Regions from separate parts of the Parvibaculum sp. MBR-TMA-1.3b-4.2 genome, predicted to be linked through region 4. Evidence: predicted binding sites of a transcription regulator. Region 4 holds the regulator's gene; each other region holds the start of a gene.
The links. Region 4 encodes PhoB, which activates phosphate uptake and scavenging genes when phosphate is short. Its sites were predicted from a motif close to TGTCATNNANCTGTCAT; they were not measured.

Region 1: the regulator PhoB is predicted to act here: its motif matches at 1,998-2,014, upstream of ACSSVQ_RS17450 (PhoX family protein).
Region 2: the regulator PhoB is predicted to act here: its motif matches at 1,767-1,783, upstream of ACSSVQ_RS09885 (OprO/OprP family phosphate-selective porin).
Region 3: the regulator PhoB is predicted to act here: its motif matches at 1,769-1,785, upstream of phnC (phosphonate ABC transporter ATP-binding protein).

The regions. Positions count from the first base shown of each region.
Region 1 covers NZ_JBRJHC010000001.1:3,645,437-3,648,920, reverse strand. Annotated here, with positions in the region: gene ACSSVQ_RS17465 (enoyl-CoA hydratase/isomerase family protein) at 1-812, opposite strand, end outside; gene ACSSVQ_RS17460 (DUF192 domain-containing protein) at 908-1,384, opposite strand; gene ACSSVQ_RS17455 (gamma carbonic anhydrase family protein) at 1,384-1,914, opposite strand; gene ACSSVQ_RS17450 (PhoX family protein) at 2,061-3,484, shown strand, end outside.
Region 2 covers NZ_JBRJHC010000001.1:2,058,801-2,062,284, forward strand. Annotated here, with positions in the region: gene trhA (PAQR family membrane homeostasis protein TrhA) at 1-583, opposite strand, end outside; gene ACSSVQ_RS09880 (Crp/Fnr family transcriptional regulator) at 625-1,365, opposite strand; gene ACSSVQ_RS09885 (OprO/OprP family phosphate-selective porin) at 1,903-3,279, shown strand.
Region 3 covers NZ_JBRJHC010000001.1:2,873,530-2,877,013, forward strand. Annotated here, with positions in the region: gene phnD (phosphate/phosphite/phosphonate ABC transporter substrate-binding protein) at 9-860, opposite strand; gene phnC (phosphonate ABC transporter ATP-binding protein) at 876-1,682, opposite strand; gene ACSSVQ_RS13755 (mannose-1-phosphate guanylyltransferase/mannose-6-phosphate isomerase) at 1,933-3,363, shown strand.
Region 4 covers NZ_JBRJHC010000001.1:1,601,301-1,604,784, forward strand. Annotated here, with positions in the region: gene ACSSVQ_RS07690 (ABC transporter permease) at 1-441, opposite strand, end outside; gene ACSSVQ_RS07695 (GcrA family cell cycle regulator) at 893-1,417, shown strand; gene phoB (phosphate regulon transcriptional regulator PhoB) at 1,536-2,231, opposite strand; gene phoU (phosphate signaling complex protein PhoU) at 2,306-3,025, opposite strand; gene pstB (phosphate ABC transporter ATP-binding protein PstB) at 3,071-3,484, opposite strand, start outside.

The DNA of each region.
Region 1 (3,484 bases), 2.0 Mb from region 4:
TACTTGCCCTTGAACTCGGGCTTGCGCTTTTCGATGAAGGCCGTCATGCCCTCGCGCAGATCTTCCGTCTTCATCAGCGGCAGAAGCTGGAGATAGACGTGATGGACATGCTCCGGGAACGGCTCGTTCAGCCCCATCCGCATCATGCGCTTCGACGCCTGCACGGCGAGCGGCGCATTGGCGGCGATCTCCCCGGCCATTTCCATGGCGCGCTCCATCAGCTTTTCATTGTCGACCACTTCCGAGGCAAGTCCCCATTCGACCGATTCCTCGGCGCTGAGCGTGCGGCCGGTGAAAATGAGTTCCGCCGCCTTGGACCAGCCCAGCAGACGCGGCAGGATCCAGGTGCCGCCCGATTCCGGCACCAGCCCGCGCTTGGTGAAGGCCGCGGCAAGTTTCGCCGACTTCGCCATGATACGAATATCGCAGCCCATCGCCGTATCCATGCCATAGCCCGCCGCGCCGCCATTCAGCGCACAGATGGTCGGCTTCTCCATCGCCTGAAGCACCGTCGGCGGCGTGTACTTCAGATCGAGCGAGGTCGGCTGCGACGCGCCGGTCAGAATACCGCCGCCCTGCCCGGGCCTCAGGTCGAGCCCGGCGCAAAAGGCGCGTCCCGCCCCCGTCAGCACGACGACGCGCACATCCGGATCGCCATCCGCTTCCAGCAGACAATCCGTAAGCTGATTGAGCATGGACGCGGAAATCGTATTCATCCGCTCCGGCGCATTGAGCGTGATGGTCGCGATATGATCCGCAACCTCGTAAAGCACCTCCTGTGGTGCCGCGGTGCTGTCCTCGGCAACGCTCATGGTCTCAACTCCCTGATCTGTTGTTTCAAAGCCGTTTCATTAATGACGGTCGGGACAGTCTATCAGCCGATAGCGCCCCGTCTAACGCCGATCCCTCACTCGCAGGCCGGGCCCTCAAGCGCCGGGTAGAGCACCCGGTCGCCTGCGGAAATGTCTCGCGCAGCCAGTTCTCCCGCGCCGACCTCCAGCACGGCGAAGACATCCCTGTCCGGACCGATCCCCGCGAGCGAATAGGGCTCGGTCCCGGCCGCGATATCCAGAATATCGCCATTGCGATCCAGAAACGCGATGTCGAGGGAAACCGGCGTATCCTTCATCCAGAAGCTGACCCGCCGGCAGCCCTCATAGATAAAGAGCATTCCCTGCCCCCGCGGCAGCGTCTCGCGCCCCTGAAGCCCGCGCAGCCTTTCGGCATTATCGTCGGCGATTTCAACCTGGAAATCATGCCTGCCGCCCTGCCCGGCGATAGCGAGCGGGCGAAGCCCCTCCGAACCCGCCTGAGCTTCCGCCGCCATCGCGCAAGACGGCAGCGAAACCGAGAGCAGCGCGGCGAGAAGGACCAGCCGGCGCATCAGCCGATTTTCTTCAGGCCGCCCGCATAGCGCTTCCAGTTCTGCACATAGTGCTCGGCGGAAAGGCGCAGCGCTTCATACTGTTCTTTCTCCAGCGTCCTGACCACCTTGCCCGGCGCGCCCAGTACCATGGAATAGTCAGGGATTTCCTTGTTCTCCGCGATCAGCGTATTGGCGCCGATCAGGCAGCCTTTCCCGATCTTGGTGTTGTTGAGAATGATGCTGCCGATACCCACCAGACTTCCCTCGCCGATCGTACAGCCATGCAGCATCACCATATGACCGATGGTCACGTCCTTCTCGATGGTGAGCGGCGATCCCATATCGGTATGCAGCACGGAGCCGTCCTGCACATTGGAGTTTTCGCCGATGGTGATGAGCTCATTGTCCCCGCGCAGAACCGCGTTGAACCAGACGCTGGCATTCTTCTCCAGCTTCACATTGCCCATGACCTGCGCATCCGGCGCGACCCAATAGTCGCCCTCGCCCGGTAGAATCGGCTGCGTGTCGCCCAGCGCATAGATGGCCATGTCTTTTACTCCCTGTTCTCGGTTCTCTTTGCCCGCGACTATGCCCGCTCATGCGCTGCGCGCCAATAGCGCGGTCATCCGCTTGTCATTCAATCGTCATGGGCCAACCATAGCTTTTCGGCCTGCTTTGAAATCAGGAGAGCATGATGGCGGATGGCGATTCTTTCGACCGGCAACTGGAAACGGCTGACGACGAACCGGCCGCAAGGGAAACGGCGCCCTCGCTGAACGAAATCTGGGACCGGCGCATCGGCCGTCGCGGCCTCCTGAAAGGAATGCGCAATGCCGCCCTGCTGGCCGGTGTGGCCTCCGCGCCTCTGGCGCTCGCCGCCTGCGACGATACCGGCGAACCGCAGAAGGCCGCCGAACCGGAAAAGCCGAACCCCACCCGCTTCAAATTCACTGAAATCGAGCATGGCGTGGATGAAACCCATCATGTCGCGCGCGGCTATCGCGCCGAGCCCATCCTGCGCTGGGGCGACCCGATCCTGAAGGACGCCCCGGAATTCGATCCGATGGAACAGACCGCCGCCGCCCAGCGCCGGCAATTCGGCTACAACAACGACTATGTAGGCTTCGTGCCGCTTCCCTATGGCACCGATGCAAGCGACCGGGGCCTTCTCTGCGTCAATCATGAGTTCACCTCCGATCCCGTCATGCTGCCCGGCATCGCCGGCAAGGACCCGCGCGAAGTGCTGACGCGCGAGCAGGTGGACGTGACCATGGCCGCCCATGGCGGGTCCATCGTCGAGATCCGCCGCGACGAAAACGGAAACTGGAAACCCGTACCGGACAGCGATTTCAACCGCCGCATCACGGCTCTCGATACGCAGATCGAGATCGCCGGCCCCGCCGCGCATCATCCGCGCATGCGCACCGGCGAAGACCCGGTCGGCGGCACCGTCATCGGCACGTTCAACAATTGCGCCGGCGGCATCACGCCCTGGGGCACCTACCTCATGGCCGAAGAGAATGTGAACATGTACTTCATGGGCGACCCCGAAGGGCACCCGGAAGCCGACAAGCTGAAGCGCATGGGCATTCCCACGACCATGTATGGCTGGGGCCGTTTCCACAAACGCTTCGACATTTCTCAGGAGCCCAATGAGCCGAACCGCTTCGGCTGGGTGGTGGAAGTCGATCCGCTGAACCCGACCGCACAGCCCAAAAAGCGCACGGCGCTCGGCCGCTTCAAACATGAAGGTTGCGAAAGCATCGTCGCGCAGGATGGACGCCTCGTCGTCTATATGGGCGACGATCAGCGCTTCGAATATCTCTATAAATTCGTCAGCCGGGACCCGGTGGATCTGGTCAACCGCGAGGCCAATGCCGACCTGCTGGATTACGGCACGCTCTATGTGGCGCGCTTCAACGAGGACGGCACCGGCAAATGGCTTCCTCTGGTTTACGGCTGGGGCCCGCTGACGGAGGAAAACGGCTTCCGGTCGCAGGCCGATGTCGTCATCGATGCGCGCCTGGCCGCCGACCTCATGAAGGCCACTCCCATGGACCGCCCCGAAGACGTGCAGCCCAATCCGGTCACCAACCGCGTTTATGTCTCGCTGACCAA
Region 2 (3,484 bases), 460 kb from region 4:
CATTCTGGAAGGGCAACCTCTCCCAGACATGGAAGATAACGCCGATCGAATAGAGCGCGCCGCCGATCGCGATGAGCGTCAGCACTTGCGCGTTCATCACATCCGACAGCGGCCCCAGAATGAAGGCCCCGCTCCAGCCCATGGCGAGATAGAGCAGGATCGCCAGCCGATCGAAGCGGCGCGGCATGGCGAATTTGATGGCGATGCCCGTCACTGCCGCCGTCAGCAGCAGCGCGTAAACCGTGGCGACCCAGGGATCGCCGATATCGGCCAGCATGAAGGGCGAATAGGTGCCCGCGATGAGCAGGAAGATCGCGGAATGGTCGAAGCGGCGCAAAATCTCCTTCGCTCCCCCATGCGAGATCGTGTTGTAGAGCGCGGAAAAGGTAAGCGCGGCGCAGAGCGACAGCGCATAGATGACGACCCCCGTCACCAGCGTCGTGCTGCCTTGCTCCGCCGTATAGGCGATCAGCCAGACGCCGCCTGCCACGCTCGCACCCACGCCCAGCACATGGATGACGGCATCCGCGCGAAGCTCCGCGCGGGCGGGCGTTCTGACGGGAGGTTTTTCGGCGGCGCTCATGCTTTGCGCAATCCCTTCCCTCAATCCCTTCCCTCGGGCGGTCAAAAGATCGGCCGGGGCCTCAGATAGCTGTCGTCGAAATCGCAATATCGGCTCAGGCTTGAAAAGTCCATGATGTAGAGGCGGCCGTCCGCGATGCCGGCCCACCCCTTGTCTTTCAGCTCTTTCAGCATGCGGTTCACATGCTCGAAGGAAAGCCCCATCGCATCGGCGAGATGGCGCTGGCGAAGCGGAAAGGGGCAATAGTCATTACCCGCCATGCCCAGCATTTTCTGCCGCGTATAGGTTTCGAGCAGGAAATGGGCGAGGCGTTCCATGGCGCTGCGGCGGCCGATATCGGTCATATGCTCGAACAGCAAGGCCTCTTCCGATTGCGCCAGCGTCGCCAGGGCGCGCGCGAGAACGGCGTTCTCGCCGAACCGCTTCTTCAGATCCGCGGTGGAGAAGATGCACAATTCGACATCCGTAATCGCCTCGATGGAGTAGCCGTCGCCATTGGCCAGCTCGAAATCGGCGTCGATGAAGCTCCCCGCCATCAGAAACGAGGTGATCTGTACTTTGCCGCTTTCCAGCGCCCGCTGGCGCATGGCCCATCCGGAGAACAGCGTCATGCTTTCTTCGCCGTTGGTCTCGTGATCGAAGATAGCCTCTCCCGCCCGGACATGGCGGGTACCCGTTCTCACGGACTGGATGGCCTCCAGTTCCGCCTGGTTGAGCGGCATGAAGAGCGCCTGCTGGCGAACCGGACAGGACTGGCAGTTTCGGGGAGGCGGTGACGTCAATTTTTTCTTCTTCATTCCCGGCCTGAAGTATCAGCCGAATTTTTCCTTCGATGCCGCACGCCCGATCGGGCCGGCGCGATTCGTCTGCGGGAGATATACCGCCGCCCCCAGAATTTACACGTTTTCCCCGGACTTCAAGGATGTCTGCTTCCGTCCGCGAAACCAGGCGCGCCACATAGCCGTCACGCCCTGCGATTCCGACGCCCACGCCACGCGTAAAAATCGCTCCTGCACCCGGAACGGCGGGGCGGTTTTCACAAACACTCACAATAGTTGCATTTCCGCCGCACCCTCCGAACCCCCGCCCTTTCCGCGCAAAACGAGAATTTCCGGCAGGGAACCGCCGCCCCGGCGGGGGAGAAGCGGCACGCGGGACATGCGGGAATGCCACACCCTCGCCCTGTCATTCACCCGTCACAAAACCCCAAAGGAACCGTCACAGAGCGCCCTTATTAGCGACGGTCATGGGGGGCGTTGGCGGTAGGACCGCTGCTCGCAATCCTGATCAGAATGACCCATTAAACACGGAGACGTCTCATGACGTTGCGCAATATCCTGCTTGCGGGCACCGCTCTCGGTGCCGCTGCATTCCTCGCCGTCCCGGCCCAGGCCGGTTCGAAGGATTGCTGTGGCGATGTCGATGCCCTGAAGCAGCAGATCAACGATCTGCAGCAGAAGGTCGATGACCTCGCGATCAACTACGGCAACCAGATCAAGGACCTTCAGTCGCGCAAGAGCGACGTGATCGTCAGCATGAAAAACGGCGCGCCGACCTTCTCGACGGCCGACGGCGCCTACACCATGACCATTTCCGGTCGTTTCCACCTCGACGTGGGCACCTATAGCGGTCTGTCCGACGCCGAACGTACGGGCTTCGGCCTCGGCGCCGACGCCGGTCAGGGCAACGCGACGTTCCGCCGTCTCATCCTCGGCGTGAAGGGCAAGTTCGCGAAGGACTGGGGCTACGACCTGTTCTTCAACTTCGCGGATTCCGGCGGCAACCCGTCCGGCTCGATCTACGAAGCCGCGCTGCACTACAAGGGCATCAAGAATGTCGACATCGTCTGGGGTGCCATCCAGCCGATCCTGACGCTGGACGACACGGTGTCTTCGAACGACATCACCTTCATGGAACGTGCGAACGCCAACAACCTGATGACGGGCATCGGCGCGTCTGACGGCCGTATGGCTTTCGGTATCACCGGTCACGGCGACAACTTCTATGCCGGCGCCTACTACACGATGGACTCCAAGGGCTCCAACCAGGACTACACCACCCAGAACGTGGTTGGTCGTGTTGCGGTCGCCTTCCATCCGGATGAAGCCTCCGTGGTTCACCTCGGCGCGTCGGGTACGTACAACTTCGATACGAAGAACTCCTCGTACCGCTTCCGCGAGCGTCCGGAAATGCGCATCGACGGCGGCAGCTTCCGCTCGATCGATACCGGCACCATCACCAATGTCGACAACATCGCCGCTTATGGCCCGGAACTGGCGTTCGCCTACGGCCCGGTCCGCGCTCAGGCCGAATACTACATGTTCGACGTGAACCGCGATGGCGCCAACCCGGACTACAACTTCAACTCCTGGTACGTGTCGGCGTCCTGGGTGATCACGGGCGAAGACTACGTCTATGACATGAAGAAGGCGCGCTTCAAGGGCGTGAAGCCGGCCGATCCGTTCACCATGGGCGGTGGCGCAGGTGCCTGGGAAGTTGCGGCCCGTTACTCGGAAGCCGATCTCAACGACAACGGCATCCTGGGCGGCGACCAGAACATCTGGACCTTCGGTCTGAACTGGTATCCGAACAACAATGTCCGCTTCATGCTCGACTACAACACGGTCGAAGTGAAGGTTCCGGGCGCGTCGGCCGATTTCGACCAGGTCGGCCTGCGTACGCAGTTCAAGTTCTGATCTAATCCTCGCAGGATAAGTCAGACGATGCCCCGGCGGGAAACCGCCGGGGCATTTTTATGTTTGAAGAAGGCAGGAAACAGCAGGTGAAATCCGTCATTGCGAAGCCCTTAGGGCCGAAGCAATCCATAGGGCGCGGTGAAGGACGACTGCATGGCTTGCTTCGTCGCGCGCCCTCCTCGCAATGACGTGGGGCAAACGCGAA
Region 3 (3,484 bases), 1.3 Mb from region 4:
CAGCCCGGTCAAAGACCGAGCTTCGTCTGAAGATCGCGAACGACGTCATAGTCGGCATCGCTGACTGCTGCGAAGCCGTCGGCCTTGAAGGCCTTGAGGACCTCCTTGTCCTTCATGTCGAGGAAGGCGGCGCGGATCTTTTCCTTGAGTTCCGGTGCGAGGTCGCTGCGCATCGTCCAGGGATATTGCGGGAAAGGCTTGGAGACCTGCAGGACCGTGACCTTGGTTCCATCGATGAGCCCGCGCTTGACGAGGCTCTGGAAGATCGGCTGGCTGAGCCCGCCGGCCTGGGCCTTGCCGTTCTGCACGGCGACGGCGACGGCGTCATGCGCGCCGAGAAAATGTTCCCGGTAGTCCTTTTTCTCGGTGAGGCCATTGGCCCGCAGGATCGACTTCGGAATGAGATGGCTTGAGGTCGAGGCGGTGTCGCCCCAGGCGACATCCTTGCCCGCGACCTGGTCGATGGAGGTGACGCCTGCTTCGGTGTTGCCGATAAGGACGGAATGATAGGTCGCGGAACCGCCCTTGAGGCGGGCTGCGAAGGGCTCGATGTCGCTCCTGGATTTGGCAAGCGTATAGGAGAGCGGGCCGAAATAGCCGAGTTCAAGGCGTCCGAAGCGCATGGCCTCGATCATCGAGGAATAGTCGGTCGTCACGACGAGTTCGACTTTCTTGCCCAGCTTTTCCTCAAGATAGTCCTTCAGGGGCTGGTTCTTCTTGATGATGGTTGCCGCGTCTTCGTCGGGAAGAAGGGCGACGCGGAGCGTGTCCGGATTGGCTTCGGCGGCGTGCGATACGCTACCGAAGAGAGCGCTTGCGCCAAGAACGAGCGATGCGCAGAAAGTGGCAATCTTCTTCATCATGCTACCTGTTGGTTAGGCCGTGAGTGGGATCGGGTTCCAGCTGGAGTCATCTTCGACCGTGCTTTCGAGGTCCGGATCGCCGGGAGCCCCCTGCCGGTCGTAGATCTGGTCGAGCGCGCCTGCGTCGAGCTGCTGCGGTGTGCCATCGAAGACAATCCTGCCGTCGCGCATGCCGATGACGCGGTCGGCGAATTTGCGGGCGAGGTCGACCTGGTGAAGGCTCACAAGCGCGGTGATGCCGTCCTGCTTGCACACAGTACGCAGCAAGGTCAGCACGCGATGGGCGGTGGCCGGGTCGAGACTTGCCACCGGTTCGTCCGCGATCAGGAATTCAGGCCGCTGGGCAAGGGCGCGGGCAATGCCGACACGTTGCTGCTGTCCGCCGCTCAGTTGATCGGCGCGCTTCAGAACGAACTCGCCGAGACCGACGCGTTCAAGGCAGTCCATCGCAAAACGCTTTTCGTCGGCGGGCAGCGGAAGGAGCGAGCGCCAGCTGCTGTAATATCCCAGCCGTCCGGTGAGTGTGTTGGCCAGCGCGGAGATGCGGCCCACGAACTGGTGCTGCTGAAAGATCATGGCCGTCCGGCGGCGATGTGCGCGAAGCGCCGCGCCGGAGAAGACAAGCGGTTTGTCGCCGACAAGCACCTGGCCGTCGCTGGGTTTGACAAGACCGTTGAGCGCTCTCAGAAGAGACGACTTGCCGGCGCCGGAGGGCCCGAGGAGAACAGAGAAGCTTCCTTCGGCGAAGGACAGCGAGACACCGTCCACTGCGGGGCGAGCAGGGCCGTAACGGACCGAGATATCGACAGTTGAAAGCACCGGGCCACCATTCAGAAAATCAATCAAAAGGGCGTTTTCATTGATTTTCTTATTCCACCCGCTTGTGACGCAGGCATAACGCGGTTTTGATGATTTGATGACGCGGCGGGACGTGGCGCCGCTGAACGACGGCGCGTTGCCCCGGAGAGGCAGCTCTTAACCTTTGGATGAAATTGCTACTGAAAACATCGGGTTGGCGCGCTAGGATGCGGCTCAATTGACGACACAGTGGCGCTGAACGGGGACGAAGATGATTTATCCGGTAATTCTGTCGGGCGGGGTTGGATCGCGGCTCTGGCCCACATCCCGTGCCCTCTACCCGAAGCAGCTGCTGCCGCTCGTCTCGGAGCGCGCCATGCTGACCGAGACGGCGATCCGCGTGAGTGGGCGGGAAGGCTTTGCCGCCCCCATCATCATTTCAAATGACGAGCACCGCTTCATCATTGCCCAGCAGATGCATGATGCCGGGCTGACGCCGCTTGCCCATATTCTGGAGCCGGAGGGGCGCAATACGGCGCCCGCCGCGGCGGCCGCGGCGGCCTTTGTGCGGGACCACGACCCTGAAGGCATATTGCTGGTCCTGCCGGCGGATCATCACATTGCCGATGTGGAAGCGTTTCAGCGGGCGGTCGGGATCGGCGCCGCACTTGCCGGTCAAGGCAAGCTTGTCACCTTCGGTATCGTGCCGTCGGGGCCGGAAACCGGCTATGGCTATATCCGCAAGGGCGGCGCGCTCGCCGACGGCGCTTTCGAGGTGGAGCGGTTTGTGGAGAAGCCCGACCGTGCAACGGCGGAGAGCTACCTGGCCGACGGGAACTATTCCTGGAACTCGGGCATCTTCATGTTCCGGGCGGATCGCATTCTCGATGAAATGCAGGCGCAATGCCCGGAGATCGCCCGCTGCGCGGAAAGCGCCGTCGAAAAAGGCGCCAGGGATCTGGATTTCCTGCGTCTCGAAGCAGCGTCCTTCTGTGCGTCGCCGTCGGACTCCATCGACTATGCCGTGATGGAGCACACGAAGGATGCCGCCGTGGTGCCGGTCGATATGGGCTGGAGCGATATCGGTTCCTGGTCGGCGCTTTGGGAGGTCGGCAACAAGGATCAGGCAGGCAACGTGCTTTCAGGCGACGTCATCACGCATGATACACGTGACACCTATGTGCGGGCGGAATCCGGCCTTGTGGCGACGCTGGGTGTGGAAAACCTCGTCGTGGTCGAGACGGGAGACGTGACGCTGGTTGCGTCCCGCGATCGTGTGCAGGATGTGAAGAAGATCGTCGAGAAGCTTGCGCTGGACGGGCGCAGCGAGCATCAGAGCCACACCCGGGTTTACCGTCCCTGGGGCTTTTATGAAGGGCTCGACGAGGGCGACCGGCATCAGGTGAAACATCTGATGGTGCATCCGGGCGCGTCGCTTTCGCTGCAGCTTCATCACAAGCGGGCCGAGCACTGGGTCGTGGTGAAGGGGCAGGCGCGTGTGACCGTGGGGGATGACACCTTCCTCCTCGAAGAGAACGAATCCACCTATATCCCGATCGAGACTCGGCATCGTCTCGAAAATCCCGGCACGGAACCCTTGAGCATTATCGAAGTGCAGTCGGGCTCCTATCTGGGCGAGGACGACATCGTCCGTTTCGACGACGTTTACGGGCGGGATGTGAAGAAGCCGGCAGCCGAGTAAAGGCGTCCTTTATCCCCGGGAAAGGCCGGGCTCGCCCTACAGCGTCGATTTAAGCTGCTGGTAAACCGCCAGTTTTTGCTGCACTGCGACATTCCGCCACATCACAATTCCGAACAAAAGC
Region 4 (3,484 bases):
CCACATGCCCAGCGCCGTCGCCAGGCCGCAGACCACGCCGCGCGTGACGCCCGCCGTCGCAATCCCCACATTCAGCTCGCCCGGCGAAAGGGGCGGCATGAGAATATCGACGATATTGCCCTGCACTTTCGAGATCAGGATCGAGGAGGAGGTATTGGCGAAGGAGTTCTGGATCATCGTCATGATGATGAGACCCGGCGCCAGAAACTCGATAAAGGGCACGCCATGCACATCCGGCCGGAACTTGCCGATGGCGAGCGCGAAGATCGCAAGGTAAAGAAGCGTGGTCACCACGGGCGCCGCCACCGTCTGGGTGATGACCTTCATGAAGCGGCGCACTTCCTTCATGTAGAGCGTCCACACGCCGAGCCAGTTCACCGAGCCGAAACGACGCGCACCGACCATGGGCTGCATTGACTTGCGATCTGTCGAAACACTCATGGGCAAGGCTCCCTTGACGTTTTGTCGGTGCCGCCGGCGACAGGCGCCCGGCACACGCTTGATTTACGGGCAAGCAATAGGGGACCGCCGCCCCCGTGACAATCGCGCCCCGAAAAATTGTCACAGGCCCTCGCCAAAGGACCGTCGCGGATGGGCAGCAACGGCATAAACCCGCCCTTTAAGGGGATATCCGTCCCGGACCGGGCCATTCTGGCGGCGCAAGGGGCATATATAGGGAGAGAAACGCGGCGCCCCCACCCTTTTCTGTGGATAAGCCGAATCGAAGGCGCATGTCTCCTTGCTAACAACTACCCCCATCTAGTATATTTTTCATGAACACATACGAAATCTGGTGTGCCTGACGGGCGTAATTTGCGGGCATTGGCCGGGCCGAGGCCGGGTCCTGCCGGATCGCAGGGTCTTCCGGGCCAATAAGGGGGAAGGAACCGAGATGTGGACTGAGGAACGCGTAGAACTCCTGAAAAAGCTGTGGTCGGAAGGCCTCAGCGCCAGTCAGGTTGCCAAGCAGCTTGGCGGCGTGACGCGAAATGCGGTGATCGGCAAGGTGCACCGGCTCGGTCTTTCCGGCCGCGCCACACCGAGCCGTCCGGCGCGCACGAGCCGCCCCGCGGCGCCGCGCACGCTGGTCCGGGCCCGGCCCGAGCCGGCCACCCCGCGTGAGCAGAAAGAAGAGCTTCAGAGCCGGAGCGAAGACAATCTGCCGAAGGAAAGCCGGGCGTCGAGCGCAAGCGAGCTGCCTGACCTGCCGCTTTCGGAGCGCGCCACGGTGCTGACGCTGACCGAACGGACCTGCAAATGGCCCATCGGCGAGCCGGGCAAGGCCGGCTTCCATTTCTGCGGACGGGGCGCCGAAGACGGCATGCCCTATTGCCCCGAACATGCGCGGAAGGCCTATCAGCCGGCACAGAGCCGCCGCAATCGCGAACGTGCGCGGACGGAACGGCTTACGGGCTGACCCCTTCGGAGGGGAGCCTTCCCGTCTAGGCCCCAGGGGACGGGGCGCGAACAAAAGCCGGTGTCGAGAGACACCGGCTTTTTTCTTTTCGGCATAAAGCACCCGGGCTCGAAAGCGTTCAGGCCCGGAACTGCTCGTCCAGCGCATAGCCCGCGGAGCGGACGGTGCGGATCGGATCGCGCTCGCCCCTGTCGTTGAGCGCCTTGCGCAAACGGCCCACGTGCACGTCGACGGTGCGGGCTTCGACATAGACATCGGAGCCCCAGACCGCATCGAGCAATTGTTCGCGGCTGAAGACGCGCCCGGGATGCTGGATCAGATGATCGAGCAGGCGGTATTCGGTGGGGCCCAGATGAACCTCCCGCTCGCCGCGCCGCACACGATGGGCCGCCCGGTCGATCACGATGTCGCCAAAGGTCACGAGGTCCTCGGTCAGCGCGGGCCGGATACGCCGCATGACCGCCCTGATCCGCGCCAGAAGCTCGGTCATGGAAAAAGGCTTGGTCACATAATCGTCGGCGCCCGTGTCGAGGCCGCGGATACGGTCCGATTCCTCGCCACGCGCCGTGATCATGATGATCGGCAGGTTGCGGGTTTCGGGCCGTCCGCGAAGCCTGCGGCAAAGCTCGATACCGGACAGTCCCGGCAGCATCCAGTCGAGAAGGACGAGATCGGGGGTCGTTTCCCGAACCATCATCGCCGCTTCCTCGCCATCCGACGCGGAGAGAATCCGGTAGCCTTCCTTGTCCAGATTGTACTGGAGGAGGGTCGATAGAGCCTCCTCGTCTTCCACAATCAATACGGTTGGTTTCATTCTTCGTTCAAAGGACGCGTGAGACCGTAGCTCATCCGCCGTGGTCAACATCTGCATTTCCCTTGTGGCCTCCTTCAATCATCCGATTCTATCGAGGTCATGCTCGTCGTATCGCCCTTCGGGCGGTCATCCACGACACGTTCGCCGGTGATGAGGTAGCGGACCGTCTCGGCAACATTGGTCGTGTGGTCGCCGATCCGTTCCAGGTTCTTGGCAATGAAGAGCAGATGGGTGGAAACGCCGATGGTGCGGGGGTCCTCCATCATGTAGGTCAGCAGTTCACGGAAGATCGAGTTGTACATCTCGTCGATCTCTTCGTCCTGCATCCAGACATCCATGGCAGCCTGCGCATCGCGGCTGGAATAGGAATCCAGCACCGTCTTGAGCTGCCCCTGAGCCAGCCGGCCCATGCGCCCGATGCTCTGGATGAGACGGTTCTCGATATTGAAATCGGAACCGATCACGATGGCGCGTTTGGCGATGTTCTTCGCCAGATCGCCGATGCGTTCCAGATCGTTCGAAATCTTGATCGAGGCAATGGCCTCGCGAAGATCGGCCGCCATGGGCTGGCGGAGCGCGATCACACGCACAGCCTGAGTTTCGATCTGCGTTTCGAGATCGTCGATCCGCACGTCTTCGCGCACGGTGCGCTCGGCCAGCTGATTATCGCGCCGCTGAACGGCCTCAAGAGCTGCCGATAGCTGAGCTTCGGTCAGCCCGCCCATCTGAGCGATCCCGGTGCTGAGCTTCTCGAGCTCCTCCTGGAAGGACTTCACTGTATGTTCTGTCGTCACGCCTGATCCTCCTTTTGGCCCCTCACCGAGTGACCGGCGTCGAAATTAACCGAAACGGCCGGTGATATAGTTCTGCGTGCGCTCGTCGTCCGGATTTGTGAAGATCTTGTCGGTATCCCCCTCTTCCACCAGCACACCGAGGTGGAAGAACGCGGTTCGCTGCGACACGCGTGCCGCCTGCTGCATGGAGTGCGTCACGATCACGATCGTGTAGTCCGACCGGAGTTCGTCCATCAGCTCTTCGATTTTCGCCGTCGCAATCGGATCGAGCGCCGAGCAGGGCTCGTCCATCAGGATGACTTCCGGCTTCACGGCAATGGCGCGTGCAATGCACAGACGCTGCTGCTGACCGCCGGAAAGCCCCGTGCCCGGCTGGTCCAGGCGATCCTTCACTTCTTCCCAGAGGCCGGCCTTCTGAAGGCTGGTCGCCACCAGCTCTTCCATGTCGGCCTTGTTGTT